DNA from 3 places in the Marinobacter suaedae genome. Region 3 is predicted to be linked to each of the others. Evidence: predicted binding sites of a transcription regulator. Region 3 holds the regulator's gene; each other region holds the start of a gene.

Region 1 (4,193 bases), on a different contig from region 3:
AATCAGATCCAGCACCATGCCCACCACCCCGATCATCAGGATGGAGAAAATCACACTGGCCAGATCCAGGTTGTTCCACTCGTTCCACACGTAGTAACCAATACCGGTTCCCCCCACGAGCATTTCGGCAGCCACGATCACCAGCCAGGCAATACCGATAGAGATGCGCATGCCGGTCAGAATTGTGGGTGCGGCGGCCGGCAGGATCACGGTCAGCGCGGTGCGCAGTGGCCCCAGTTCATGAGTTCGCGCCACGTTGATCCAGTCCTCCCGCACGTTGGCGACACCGAAGGCGGTGTTCAGCAACATGGGCCAGATGGAGCAGATAAAAATCACAAAGATGGCCGAGGCGTCGGAATCCTGGATGATGAACAACGCCAGCGGCATCCAGGCCAGCGGCGAGATCGGCCGCAGAACCTGAATGTAGGGATTCAGCGCCTTGTACATCAGCGGCGACATACCAATCAGGAACCCGACCGGCAGCGCAATGGCCATGGCCGCCAGATAGCCAGTCAGCACCCGATAGATGGAGTAGGCGAGCTGAATACCAATGCCCTTGTCATTGGCACCGGCGTCATAGAAGGGGTTGGACAACTCCTCCCACGCCAGTGCAATGACCTTCGAAGGCGGTGGAACCCGGGATTCCTGGTCGGCCCCACCCATGAGACGCTCGTACTCGGTCATTGCCGTTTCCGCTTCCGGTGCCTGGGCAGACATCTCCCACATACCCAGCACCAGAATAAGGAACGTGATCGACACCACGGCAGCCCGAACGTTCAGGGAGGCCATGGTCACACCCTCCCGATGGCGAAGCTGCGGGCATACTCTTCCGGCTTGGTCGGATCGAACGTCTTACCCATGATGGTGTGATTCTTGTAGGTTTCGCTCGGTGCGGAATAGCCCATTTCCTGCATCAGCTTGCCGGTTTCACCCGCCAGGTAGACCTGTTCGGCAATGGCCTTGTAGTCCACATCACCCTCGATATAGCCCCAGCGTTTCATCTGGGTCAGTATCCAGACGCCCATGGAATGCCACGGGAACGGATCAAAATCGATACGGTCCGGAACGTTCTGCACCTCGCCCAGCCCGTCCGCGTAGTAACCGGTAAGCACTTGCTGTATCACCGGCACCGGCTGGTTCAGGTAGTTCTTGGGCGCAATGGCCTCGGCAATTTCCTTGCGGTTGTCGGTGTTCTGGGAGTATTGGGTCGCGTCGATGATCGAACGAAGCAGTGCGCCGTAGGTATTCGGGTTCTCGGTCGCAAACTTCTGGCTGCAGGCGAAGGCACAGCAGGGGTGGCCTTCCCAGATGTCCTTGGTGAGGATGTGGATGAAGCCCACTTTCTCCCATACCGCACGCTGGTTGAATGGGTCTGGTGACAGGTAACCATCCAGGTTTCCGGCACGCAGGTTGGCGACCATTTCGGGTGGCGGAACCACACGGATCTGCACGTCTTTATCGGGATCCACCCCGTTCTCGGCCAGGTAATAGCGCAACAGGAAATTGTGCATGGAGTACTCGAACGGCACACCGAACTTGAAGCCTTTCCAGTCCTTCGGGTCGCGCTTGTCCTTGTGGTCTACATGTAACACGATGGCCTGACCATTGATGTTCTCAACTGCTGGCATGATGTAAGGCTCGGGAGTGGACCCGGCGCCCATGGTCATCGCCAGGGGCATCGGCGTGAGCATGTGTGAGGCATCGTATTCGCCGGCCAGGGATTTGTCCCGGGCTACCGCCCAGCCAGCGGTTTTGGTCACCGTGACATCCAGCCCGTAACGCTCATAGAAGCCCATGGGGTGGGCCATGATGATGGGAGTCGCACAGGTGATGGGTACAAACCCAACGTTGAGCTTGGTTTTCTCCAGCTTGCCCATGGACTCTTTGACCGCCGCCTTGGCCTTATCCATCGGAAAGACGCTGCCCAGCAGCGCAGCGGCCGAACCCGCCCCCATCATCTTCATGAAGCTGCGGCGATTAAAGTCGTTGTGGCCAAACACCGAGCGAACTACCGCACTCTCAATGGCCCGATCCAGCATGGCCTCCGAATCGTCGGGTGCATCGGACGACTTCGCTTCCTGAACTTTCTGGACGGCAGGGCTCAACAGGCTTGAACTGGTTCCCGGCTGGCAGGTCGGGCATTCGCAGGCTTTTGAATGAATCAGGGACTGATCACCGTCGAACGGGTTTCCAAGGCTTTTCATGGTCATGGGCACGCTCCTTTGTCATTTCGGTCATGTTTTGCGCTGTCTTGGTGCAACTGGCGATGTTTGCCCCAAAACCTGATTCAGGGCTCGCCCGCCAAAACCTTTCGGCGTTCCTTCTGAATCCCACTAACGCAGAGTTCGTGCCACCACCCGATAAATTCTACAACCATATGTTTTTTATTGACTTTATCCATACCACCCTATTGCGACCGAACTACGACATTTCGTAGAAAACGAAATCTCGTCAATCCAGAAACGAAATCTCATAGTTGGCACAGCCTTTGTTTCATTTACTGCAGCCAATAATGATCAGGGAAGAAATGGAATGGATCCTACGCTGCCGAGCCAACGCATCAGTAACCCCGAACCCGCCGCCCAATCCGCCGAATGGATTGAACAACTGCCAGAAGCCGCTCTGCTGGTAGACGCAGGCGCTGACCGGATTCTCGCTGCCAACAATCCGGCGGCCCGACTCGCCGGAGTGGACCGACAGTCGTTGATCGGAAGCGCCTGTACCCGGCTATTTCCGGGGCAACGTCCGGCGCTGATCGCATTCACCGAAGAAACCCTGTTCCGCAACCTAAGCTGGAGCCGAGACTTCAGCCTTCGCCACCGGGACGGGCACTCCGTGGACCTGGAGATCTCCGCCTCAAGGACCGGAGACGCCGAGGCCCTGACCGTTCTGCTCCTGCTGCGGGATTGCCAGCAGCTTCGGAACCTCAGGGAACGCCACGAGGTCAATCGCTACCATCAGGGCGGACTGCTGGAATGGCGTCGGGTGGAAGAACTTTTCCGGGACATGGAGCGGGAAAACCAGCTCATACTCCATGCGGTGGGTGAAGGCATTTACGGTGTCGACGCGGAAGGCCGGACCACGTTCGTGAATCCGGCCGCTGAACGTATGCTCGGATGGCGTGCCGACGAACTGATGGGACGGGTGATGCACAGGGTCGCTCACCACTCGCACGAGGACGGTTCTCTGTACCCACTCAAAGATTGCCCAATCTACGGGGCCTTCCGTGAAGCCGCCGTCCGGCGTGTGGATGAGGACTATTTCTGGCGCAAGGATGGCACGGGGTTCCCCGTGGAATACACCAGTACCCCTATTCTGGACAGCGGTCACCCCATCGGCGCAGTGGTGGTGTTCCGGGACATCTCTGCTCGCCTGCAGGCCCGGGACGAGCTGAAGCAGGCGCTGGAGGAAGTGGAGAGCCTCAAGCGCCGGCTGGAGATGGAAAATGCCTATCTGCAGGAAGAACTGAGTGCCGAGCATCATTTCCACGAACTGGTGGGTCAGAGCGAGGCCATCAAGGGCATTGTCCGGCGCATTGGTCTGGTGGCGCCCACCGATGCCAACGTGCTGATTACCGGCGAGTCCGGCACCGGCAAGGAACTGATCGCCCGCGCTATCCATCAGGCCAGCGAACGGCGGGACCGCCCGCTGATCCGGGTGAACTGTGCCGCCATTCCCAAGGACCTGTTTGAAAGCGAATTCTTCGGCCACATCAAGGGTGCCTTTACCGGGGCTGTCAGCGACCGGATCGGCCGGTTCGAACTGGCGGATGGCGGCACCCTGTTCCTGGACGAGGTTGGCGAGATTCCCATCGAACTTCAGGGCAAGTTGCTCCGGGTTTTGCAGGATCAGCAGTTCGAACGAGTGGGCGAAAACCGCACCCGGGCCGTGGATGTTCGGGTAATCGCCGCCACCAACCGGGACCTCAAAGCCGAAATTCGGGAGCGTACCTTCCGGGAAGACCTGTATTTCCGCCTGAACGTCTTCCCCATCGAATCCGTACCGCTGCGCCGGCGGGTGGAGGACATCCCGCTGCTCGCCCAGGAATTCGTCAACCGCGCCAGCCAGAAGTTCAACCGCCCCTACTTCCAACTCCGCCAGCGGGATGTCGAGTTGCTGTCCACCTACAGCTGGCCGGGCAACGTGCGGGAACTGGAAAACGTGATCGAACGACAGGTGATCACCGGTGACAC
Region 2 (4,193 bases), 1.5 Mb from region 3:
CCGTTTGAGCCTGAACAGATGGGGGGATGCAGAAGTTCCGCGCCCTCATCAGCAAGACCGCCAGCAAAACACGCAACTATCGCTAACTCACTTTGCTGGACAATTTCAGCCAATCTCTCAGCGGGGCGCCAGGATCTTATGTCGAGTATTTATACGGTTTAAAAGTCCACCTACTACTGTTCCGATGGTTAAACCTAAAAATACAGACACTTAAAAAGTGTCACGCTAGTCGGCACGATTCGTGCTCAACAAACTTCAACCACTCAATCGCTACGCAATCAGAAATAAGGACATTTCTATGACGATCCGCTTCTTGCTTTCTGGTCTAGCCGTCCTGCTACTAACCTTTTGTTCGACAGCGTTTGCAATACCGCTCACATATGAACTAGAAGATTCGCATGTTGAACTATACGGTGGGGGTTTAGAAGAAGTAACAACCATCGTTCAAATTAATGGTATAAGAGTCAACCAATCACACTACTCAGTCACTTTCGATGGTCGCGCAAGCTGCATCAGTGTATTCGATGGTTGCGATAACCCAGACGATGACTTTGCATTTCAGACCGAAGAGGATGCTAGATCCGCGTCGAAGGCACTATGGTACGTGGTAGATAGCATTACTTTCTCGCTGGGTTCGGGTTTTAATTGCTTTGGTCGTATCTGGCATGTTAGCCAAACCGATTGCCTTGTCATCACACCGTACGGCTTGGAGGAGAGACAAGTGAGCTGGGCAGATGACCCCGTTCCATTCTTGCTTCATGGTGCGTTAAACATAGGGGTAGGAGGAGATCCGAGGGTTATTGACCGGGTCAGCGTATCAACTAGCAGTGACTGGTTTGTTGACCAGGATGCATATCAGTACATTAATGCAGCTTATCCTGATCCCTTCGTTTATGCGAAGTGGACTCGTATAACCCCACCTTTCTATGTAGACGAGACATCTCTTTATAGCCTGCTGGTGCTCAGCCTTAGCATGATGCTGTTCGCTAGATACAGAAAAAGGGATTCCACTACGTAGGCGGCTCGACACTAATAACTCCAGCGAACATCACCTCTAACCGTGATGCCCCGGAAAAAAGACATAGCGACCGAATGTGTTAGCCGGTCAGAAATGGGGGTATATAAGGGGGTACATAAAAACCACCAAAAAACCAAATACCTATTTTTCATATAGTTAAGAATTAAATTCGGTGGAAGCTGGGCCCACCATTTCAAACTCCCAAACCCATTTTTGGCAACATCCAGAGACGGTCCACAGTCTCACCGGCTCAGCCACCGATAGGGCAAAGCCCTTTAGTGCAGCTTTGGCTGGAACCTCGCCCCAACCCCAAAAGACTTATCTTTATCCTGACGCGAACATTAGTGAGAAATCACCGGGCAACAAAAAAGCCCCGGCGAAACCGGGGCTTTCCAGCAGCCTTTGTGCAAATGGGATCAGCTGACTTTGCGGCGTGCAACACCCAGACCAACCAACCCCAACCCCAGGAGAACCAACGAGCCGGGCTCAGGCACTGACACATCTGTTCCCAGCGGGGCAATGTGACTGATAACCCACTGGCTATCACCAGGGTCCGGCAGGTTCAGACCCGCAGGTAAGAGTGACGTATCAAATACCGCCCAGCCCCGATTAAATTCGTTTTCCAACAGAGCCCAGACACCAGATTTTTTCAACAGGATATACTGTGACTCGTAAGAGAGTTCAAACGCATAAATCGAGGACTCACCATCCACCAGTAATGCTTCTTGATCTGGAACCTTATTGGCCTCTACATAGGTTGTTGGGCCCACACCATCCTCGGCGAGCAGATTGTTTACCCAACACAACTCGGATGCGTGCCCACTCCCTGAAGGGCCACTGGTACAGGCGCCATCCGGGTTTTCATTCAGGTTGTCGGTATACCCGATCAGCCCGTCCAACTCACCTACATCCACGCCATCAAGCATATACGCCGAAGCTCCGCTGGCCATTATCATTGATACAGCCACTGCTGCGGACTGAATAAGCGTCTTCATCACTTTTTCCCCCATCCTAGGGATTCTTATGTTCCTTGCCTTTTTCAAACGGGCGACGAAATCTCTCCGTACACACCACTTTCACCGCATCGATAAAGAAAAAAGCATCTAAACTCGCACTCGCCTTTCCGAATACAAATTTGATGCCAACAAAAATAAACCCTATTTAAAGCAGAACTCTATATATCTAGACACCGGACCTCATCGAATAACATGTATTATTTTGCAACACCCAGTAAAGCCGCCCGAAAGCGGGTAGCGGCATATAATAGTCCGAACGACCTTAAACACACCGGCTGCTAAATTTCCCACCCCGAAGCCATTCTTTTGTGACGCTCTCGAGCGATCCGTACGTCATAAGACTACGACAAGGAACAACGCAGCCACGCGAAGTGGCGGCCAAACTCGAGCCTGGGAGACACCCGGCCATGTAAAAAATGCTGACGTTTTATCCACAACATCCCAAGAATCCTCAACTTTTTAAGGGGGAACATCTTTAAACCTGTGATAAGCCTGGACCGCTCAGGCAGGGGCCGAAAGAAAGCAATGGCTGTCTCGCAATGGCCCGGTCTTGATAAGGTCGGGGCAAGGCAAGGCACTCATTTCAGTAGAGCAAGGAATAGGCACAGGCCGGGCCTGTGATGCAAGTTGCGAAAGATTCAACTGTTTTTCATTGATACCTATATTTTTGGTCCGATGGGTTCGAGTCTTCTTCGACTCCCTCCCTAGACCTTCGCGAAGAACCGGAAAGTTCCGGCGCTCCGCGCTGAATTCGCTCGGCCATTACCGCTTCCAGTCACTGTCGATCATTTTTACATCCCAGAAAGTGACGGAATATTTCACAGCAATTTTAAGAAGCATTTAACAAATCGGTTATTGACATGTATTGACATAATATCCTGTTTTTTTTCGGAGTAATTTTCTCTGTGCAGGAAGAAAAATTACATCTTTGGAACCAACATGTACTGGCACGATCTCTGCTCATATTCTTTGGCAGTACCTGCTTCTAGGACGGTACGCCATCAAGGCACCAGCCTCCAGTAGCGAAACCAGGGGCTCAGGGAAGGTCACTTTGTTCTTAGAGAGGATGCCGTTACGCCCCGATTAATTGAACGCAGGTGGTGAATGTGGAAAGGGAATTGAAAGGAGTTGGTGTCAGTGCGGTGACCATTCTGCTTTTGATCCCATACGCAGACCTGAATTCACACTTCTACAGAAGAGTGCAAACGATGTTCAAGAAAATTCTACCCATGTTGGCCTTCCTTGCTTTTGCAGGAACGGCGTACGCAGTTCCCACGACCTTCAACTTCTCGTGCGACGGCACCGTAGACCCTGCTAATTGCGCCGGGGATGAAGGCGGTTCGATTACTATCGATTACTTCGCTAATGGAGGAGGTGGCTATACATATGAAATTGAAATTGACAATGTCTCGATAGACGCACTCGTTACCGGTTTTGGCTTTGATTTCACGCCGGATTTCGTGTTTTCAAACATGTCAAATTTCTATATCGAGCGTTTAGAGGCTGACGGAACCACTTACACAGATGTTACCAGTAACTGGAATGTCTCGGAGGGTACTCAGAGCGTCAGCAATGGTTCGTCTTTCAACGGTATTTTTCTCGACTTCATTGACTTCGATGCTGCACAGACAGGCAACGTTAACAACTACGCTGTCGCCAACTTTGGAGTTTTGGACGGTTTTGCCAGTTTCGACTATACGGAGGTGTTGACAGTTGATGGAGCCCTCATGCGACTGCAGCGGTCTGGAGACCAGCTCGATGGCAGCCTCAAACTCGTTGACCTGGATACACCGCCGAGAAACGTACCTGAGCCGGGCACTCTTGGACTGTTAGGATTGGCTCTCGCTGCACTTGGTTTCAGACGGCGTCTTTTTTAACCGAGCCTAGGGGACACAAGGTGAATTTTGGCCCCGCAAAGCGGGGCCTTTTAAAGCCTGAACTCACTTCTCAGAGCAATCAGCCTCTAACACGACCTTCGGAGCCGAGAATCTAATCGTGTCAGTATTTTTTACAGCCTGACACGAAGCTCTATCGTCAAATGCTTGCGCTAATGGCGATAGCCCGGCCAGCTCCACCGAGTCAACTGGCTCAAATTGGTATGAAAACAAATATGAGCTCTCTGACGCGCTTCAAGCATCCGATTTAGCTGAGCTTCATTG
Region 3 (4,193 bases):
CGTTATGAAACTGGCAAATAAGCGGCTCCGAGGGGCGCTGGCAACCACTCTTTTGCTGACACTCGCAGGCCCTGCTGCCGCCTTCACCCTGGACTCCGACGAGCCCATCACCGTCAGCGCCGACAGCGCCCGACTGGATGACGGGCAAGGCATCGCAGAATACAACGGCGCCGTGGAACTGATTCAGGGCAAGACCCGACTGACCGCAGACAAAGTGATGCTCTACCGCTCCGGAGACGACCTCAACCGGGTGGAAGCCACCGGCAGCCCGGCCCGATACCAGCAGCCCGCCCGGGACGGCTCGGGCGAAACCGACGCAAGGGCACTCAGCATTACCTGGTCTGCCACGGACAATCAGCTTACGTTCGAACGGGAAGCCGTGATCCAGCAAAACGGGAACCTGTTCCGAGGCGACGTCATTCATTATGATACCGTCCGTCGAGTCGTCACCGCCGAGGGTGGCGCCGAGACCACGACAGGCGGCGGGCGCGTCGAAATGATTATTCAGCCACGTAGCACCAGCAACAGACAGGGATCCGATGGCAGTTCTGAGAGCCAGTAATCTGGCGAAAAGCTACAAACAGAAAAAAGTGGTGATTGACGTCTCGCTGGAAATTCGCAGCGGCGAGATCGTCGGCCTCCTGGGGCCGAACGGCGCGGGCAAAACGACCTGTTTTTACATGATCGTGGGCCTCGTGCCCGCCGACCGGGGCCGAATCGCCATTGATGGCCAAAACATCACACCGTTGCCCATGCACGGACGCGCGCGAAAAGGTATTGGATACCTGCCGCAGGAGGCATCCGTGTTTCGCAAGCTGTCGGTCCGGGACAACATCATGGCCATCCTGGAAACCCGCAAACGGTTGAGCCGCAGCGAGCGTGAACACAAACTGGAAGAACTGCTGGAAGAGTTCCACATCACCCACATTCGGGACAGCGTTGGCATGGCCCTTTCCGGGGGCGAACGCCGACGCGTGGAGATCGCCCGGGCGCTGGCCATGGAGCCCGCCTTTATTCTGCTTGATGAGCCCTTTGCCGGGGTCGACCCCATCTCCGTGAGTGACATAAAGCACATCATCCGCCACCTCAGGGACAAAGGCATTGGCGTGCTGATCACCGACCATAACGTCCGGGAAACACTGGACATCTGTGAAACCGCCTACATCGTATCGGGCGGCCATATCATTGCCTCTGGAAACGCCGAGAGCATTCTCGCCAACCAGCAGGTGAAGGAAGTCTATCTGGGCGATGAATTCCGCCTGTGACTCATGGCATCCAATTGTTTTGGTACTCGCTACCAAGTAAACTCGGCAAAGAACTTGCTAGACCGCGTACTCTGCAAACGCTGGTCGTGTATAGATTTTTACGACACATTCCGTAATCGCGTGAGCTGATGAGTAACGGATCCTGAACCATGGTGATGAAAGCCTCTTTACAGTTAAAGCTGGGTCAAAGCCTGACCATGACGCCCCAGCTTCAACAGGCGATCCGGCTACTACAGCTATCTACCCTCGATCTCCAGCAAGAGATCCAGCAGGCTCTGGAATCCAACCCCATGCTGGAGACGTCGGAAGATGACGAACAGCATCCGGACACCGCCAGCAACGACGCTGACAATTCCCAAAACGATACCGAAGCTGACGTTACGGCAGACGCCTCGTCCGAGGCTGAGCAAGACTGGGACGAACCCGATCCCGGCCCCGACTGGTCGACCGAAAACGAGGCTCCCGACAACATTCCGGATGACCTGCCCGTCGACACAGCCTGGGACGATATCTACCAGTCTGCCCCAGCACCCGCTGCCCGAAACGACGACGAAAACGATCACGACTTCGAGACACGAAACTCGCCCACAGAAACCCTGCAGGATCACCTTGAGTGGCAGCTCAACCTCACCCCACTGAGTGAAAGGGACAGCGCTGTAGCCCACGCACTGTTGGATGCCGTGGATGACCGCGGCTACGTCACCAGCCCACTGGAAGAAATTCACGCCGGCCTGCTGGAAGAGGAAGACGAGGACCCACTGGAACTGGACGAAGTGGAAGCGGTTCTGCATCGCCTGCAGCATTTCGATCCGCCCGGCGTATTTGCCCGCGACCTTCAGGAATGCCTGCTGATCCAGCTGAACCAGCTTCCGCCCGAAACCCCCTGGCTCGCCCAGGCCCGTCTGGTGATTACTCACTACATCAACCTGCTTGGCAATCGGGATTACGCACAACTGCTGCGCAGGAGCCGGCTGAAAGAGGACCAACTTCGGGAAGTATTGGCGCTCATTACCAATCTGAATCCACGCCCCGGCGATTCCATTGACCGGGCGGAACCGGATTATGTGATTCCAGACGTAATTGTCAGGAAACACAGCGGTCGCTGGCGCGTGGAGCTTAACCCTGAAATCGCACCGCGCATCCGCGTCAATGCAAGCTATGCTTCCCTTATAAAGCGAGCGGACAGCAGTGCTGACAACACCTACCTCCGGGATCAGCTGCAAGAGGCCAAATGGTTCATCAAAAGCCTGCAAAGCCGGAACGAAACCTTGCTGAAGGTCGCCACGCGCATTGTGGAGCACCAACAAGGCTTTCTCGATCAGGGCGAAGAGGCCATGAAACCTCTGATCCTGTCAGACATTGCGCAGGCCGTCGAAATGCATGAATCGACGATTTCCAGGGTGACGACGCAAAAATATATGCACACCCCACGGGGCATTTTCGAACTCAAGTACTTCTTCTCCAGCCATGTCAGTACCGATGAGGGTGGGGAGTGTTCTTCGACCGCCATCCGTGCAATGATCAAGAAACTGATTGCTGCAGAAACACCGAAAAAGCCGTTGAGCGATAGTAAAATTGCGGCCATGCTAGGAGAACAGGGCATCAGGGTGGCGCGACGCACGGTAGCCAAGTACCGGGAGGCCATGCATATTCCGCCGTCCAACGAGCGAAAACGACTGGTTTAGGGGCATTCGGTCTGCAAGGGCAGCCCCTGAACATTTCTGCTGGTGCAGAACACCGCACCAGCGCTCAGCCCGGCCCCAGTTTGGGCCGGCATGATGACAACAGGAGACGCCTATGCAACTCAACATTTCAGGCCATCATGTAGAACTGACTCCCGCACTGAAGGATTACGTTTCAGAGAAATTCGAAAAACTGGAACGGCACTTTGACCACATCAACAATTGCCAGGTCACTCTGGAGGTGGAAAAGGTGCGCCAGCTGGCGGAAGCAACCATGCATGTGGTTGGCGGTGAAATTCACGCAAAGGCTGAAAACGAGGACATGTACGCGGCAATCGATGCCCTGATCGATAAGCTTGACCGCCAGATCCTCAAGCACAAGGAAAAGAACGTAGACCGTAAGCACGGTAACGGCTCCCGGTAGCGACCGGATCCGTGAACAACAGCGAATCGCGCTGCGGCCAGGGTATCCTGCCGCAGCTTTTTTTAACCGACATGCAGTCGATCCATGAGCGACACATCCCTGACAATCGATAACATCCTTTTGCCCGAACTTTCCCTGTGCAGGATTCCTGCATCGAGCAAGAAACGGGTACTGGAGTCTATTGCCGAGCAAATTCACCAGCACGACGCCACGCTCAACGCAACGCAGATTTTCAACAACCTGGTGGCACGGGAGCGCCTTGGCAGCACCGGCATTGGCCAGGGCATCGCCATTCCCCACTGCCGACTGGAAGGCCTCGATCATGTCATCGGTGTTCTGGTAACACTGGAACAAAGCATTGATTTCGACGCCATCGACAACCAGCCTGTCGATCTGGTTTTTGCCCTGATCGTGCCAAAGGAAGCAACCAGCGAGCACCTCGAACTGCTGAGCCAGCTGGCGGAGAAGTTCAACGATCGTGCATTTTGCGACCGGCTTCGCCAGTGCGAAGCGTCCGGCACCCTCTACCAGCACATGACCGCCGGAAACCCGTAATCATTCATCGACAGGGGAGGCTGAGAAACCATGAAACTGATTATCGTCAGTGGCAGGTCTGGTTCCGGTAAAAGTACAGCGCTCCATGTACTGGAAGATCTCGGCTACTACTGCATCGACAACTTGCCAATCGGTCTGCTGTTCCCGCTGACTCAGGAAGCCACCGAGCATGCGACACCGGGCAGGCTCAGCAAAATGGCCGTGAGCATTGATGCCAGGAACCTGTCCGGGGAACTGAGCAACTTCGAGGATATATACCGCCAGCTG

Evidence for each region. The regulator sigma-54, encoded in region 3, starts transcription at its own class of promoters, with help from an activator protein. The targets are predictions, from matches to a motif close to ANTGGCATNNANNTTGCTNT.
Region 1: the regulator sigma-54 is predicted to act here: its motif matches at 2,476-2,495, upstream of QVZ43_RS13775 (sigma 54-interacting transcriptional regulator).
Region 2: the regulator sigma-54 is predicted to act here: its motif matches at 2,145-2,164, upstream of QVZ43_RS08575 (PEP-CTERM sorting domain-containing protein).

What each region holds. Positions count from the first base shown of each region.
Region 1 covers NZ_JAUMIS010000002.1:1,084,809-1,089,001, forward strand. Annotated here, with positions in the region: gene ntrB (nitrate ABC transporter permease) at 1-789, opposite strand, end outside; gene QVZ43_RS13770 (ABC transporter substrate-binding protein) at 792-2,210, opposite strand; gene QVZ43_RS13775 (sigma 54-interacting transcriptional regulator) at 2,533-4,193, shown strand, end outside.
Region 2 covers NZ_JAUMIS010000001.1:1,879,760-1,883,952, reverse strand. Annotated here, with positions in the region: gene QVZ43_RS08580 (hypothetical protein) at 299-1,018, shown strand; gene QVZ43_RS08575 (PEP-CTERM sorting domain-containing protein) at 1,435-2,028, opposite strand; gene QVZ43_RS08570 (PEP-CTERM sorting domain-containing protein) at 3,141-3,911, shown strand.
Region 3 covers NZ_JAUMIS010000001.1:344,326-348,518, forward strand. Annotated here, with positions in the region: gene lptC (LPS export ABC transporter periplasmic protein LptC) at 1-21, shown strand, start outside; gene lptA (lipopolysaccharide transport periplasmic protein LptA) at 5-562, shown strand; gene lptB (LPS export ABC transporter ATP-binding protein) at 540-1,265, shown strand; gene QVZ43_RS01495 (RNA polymerase factor sigma-54) at 1,421-2,950, shown strand; gene hpf (ribosome hibernation promoting factor) at 3,063-3,371, shown strand; gene ptsN (PTS IIA-like nitrogen regulatory protein PtsN) at 3,456-3,926, shown strand; gene rapZ (RNase adapter RapZ) at 3,957-4,193, shown strand, end outside.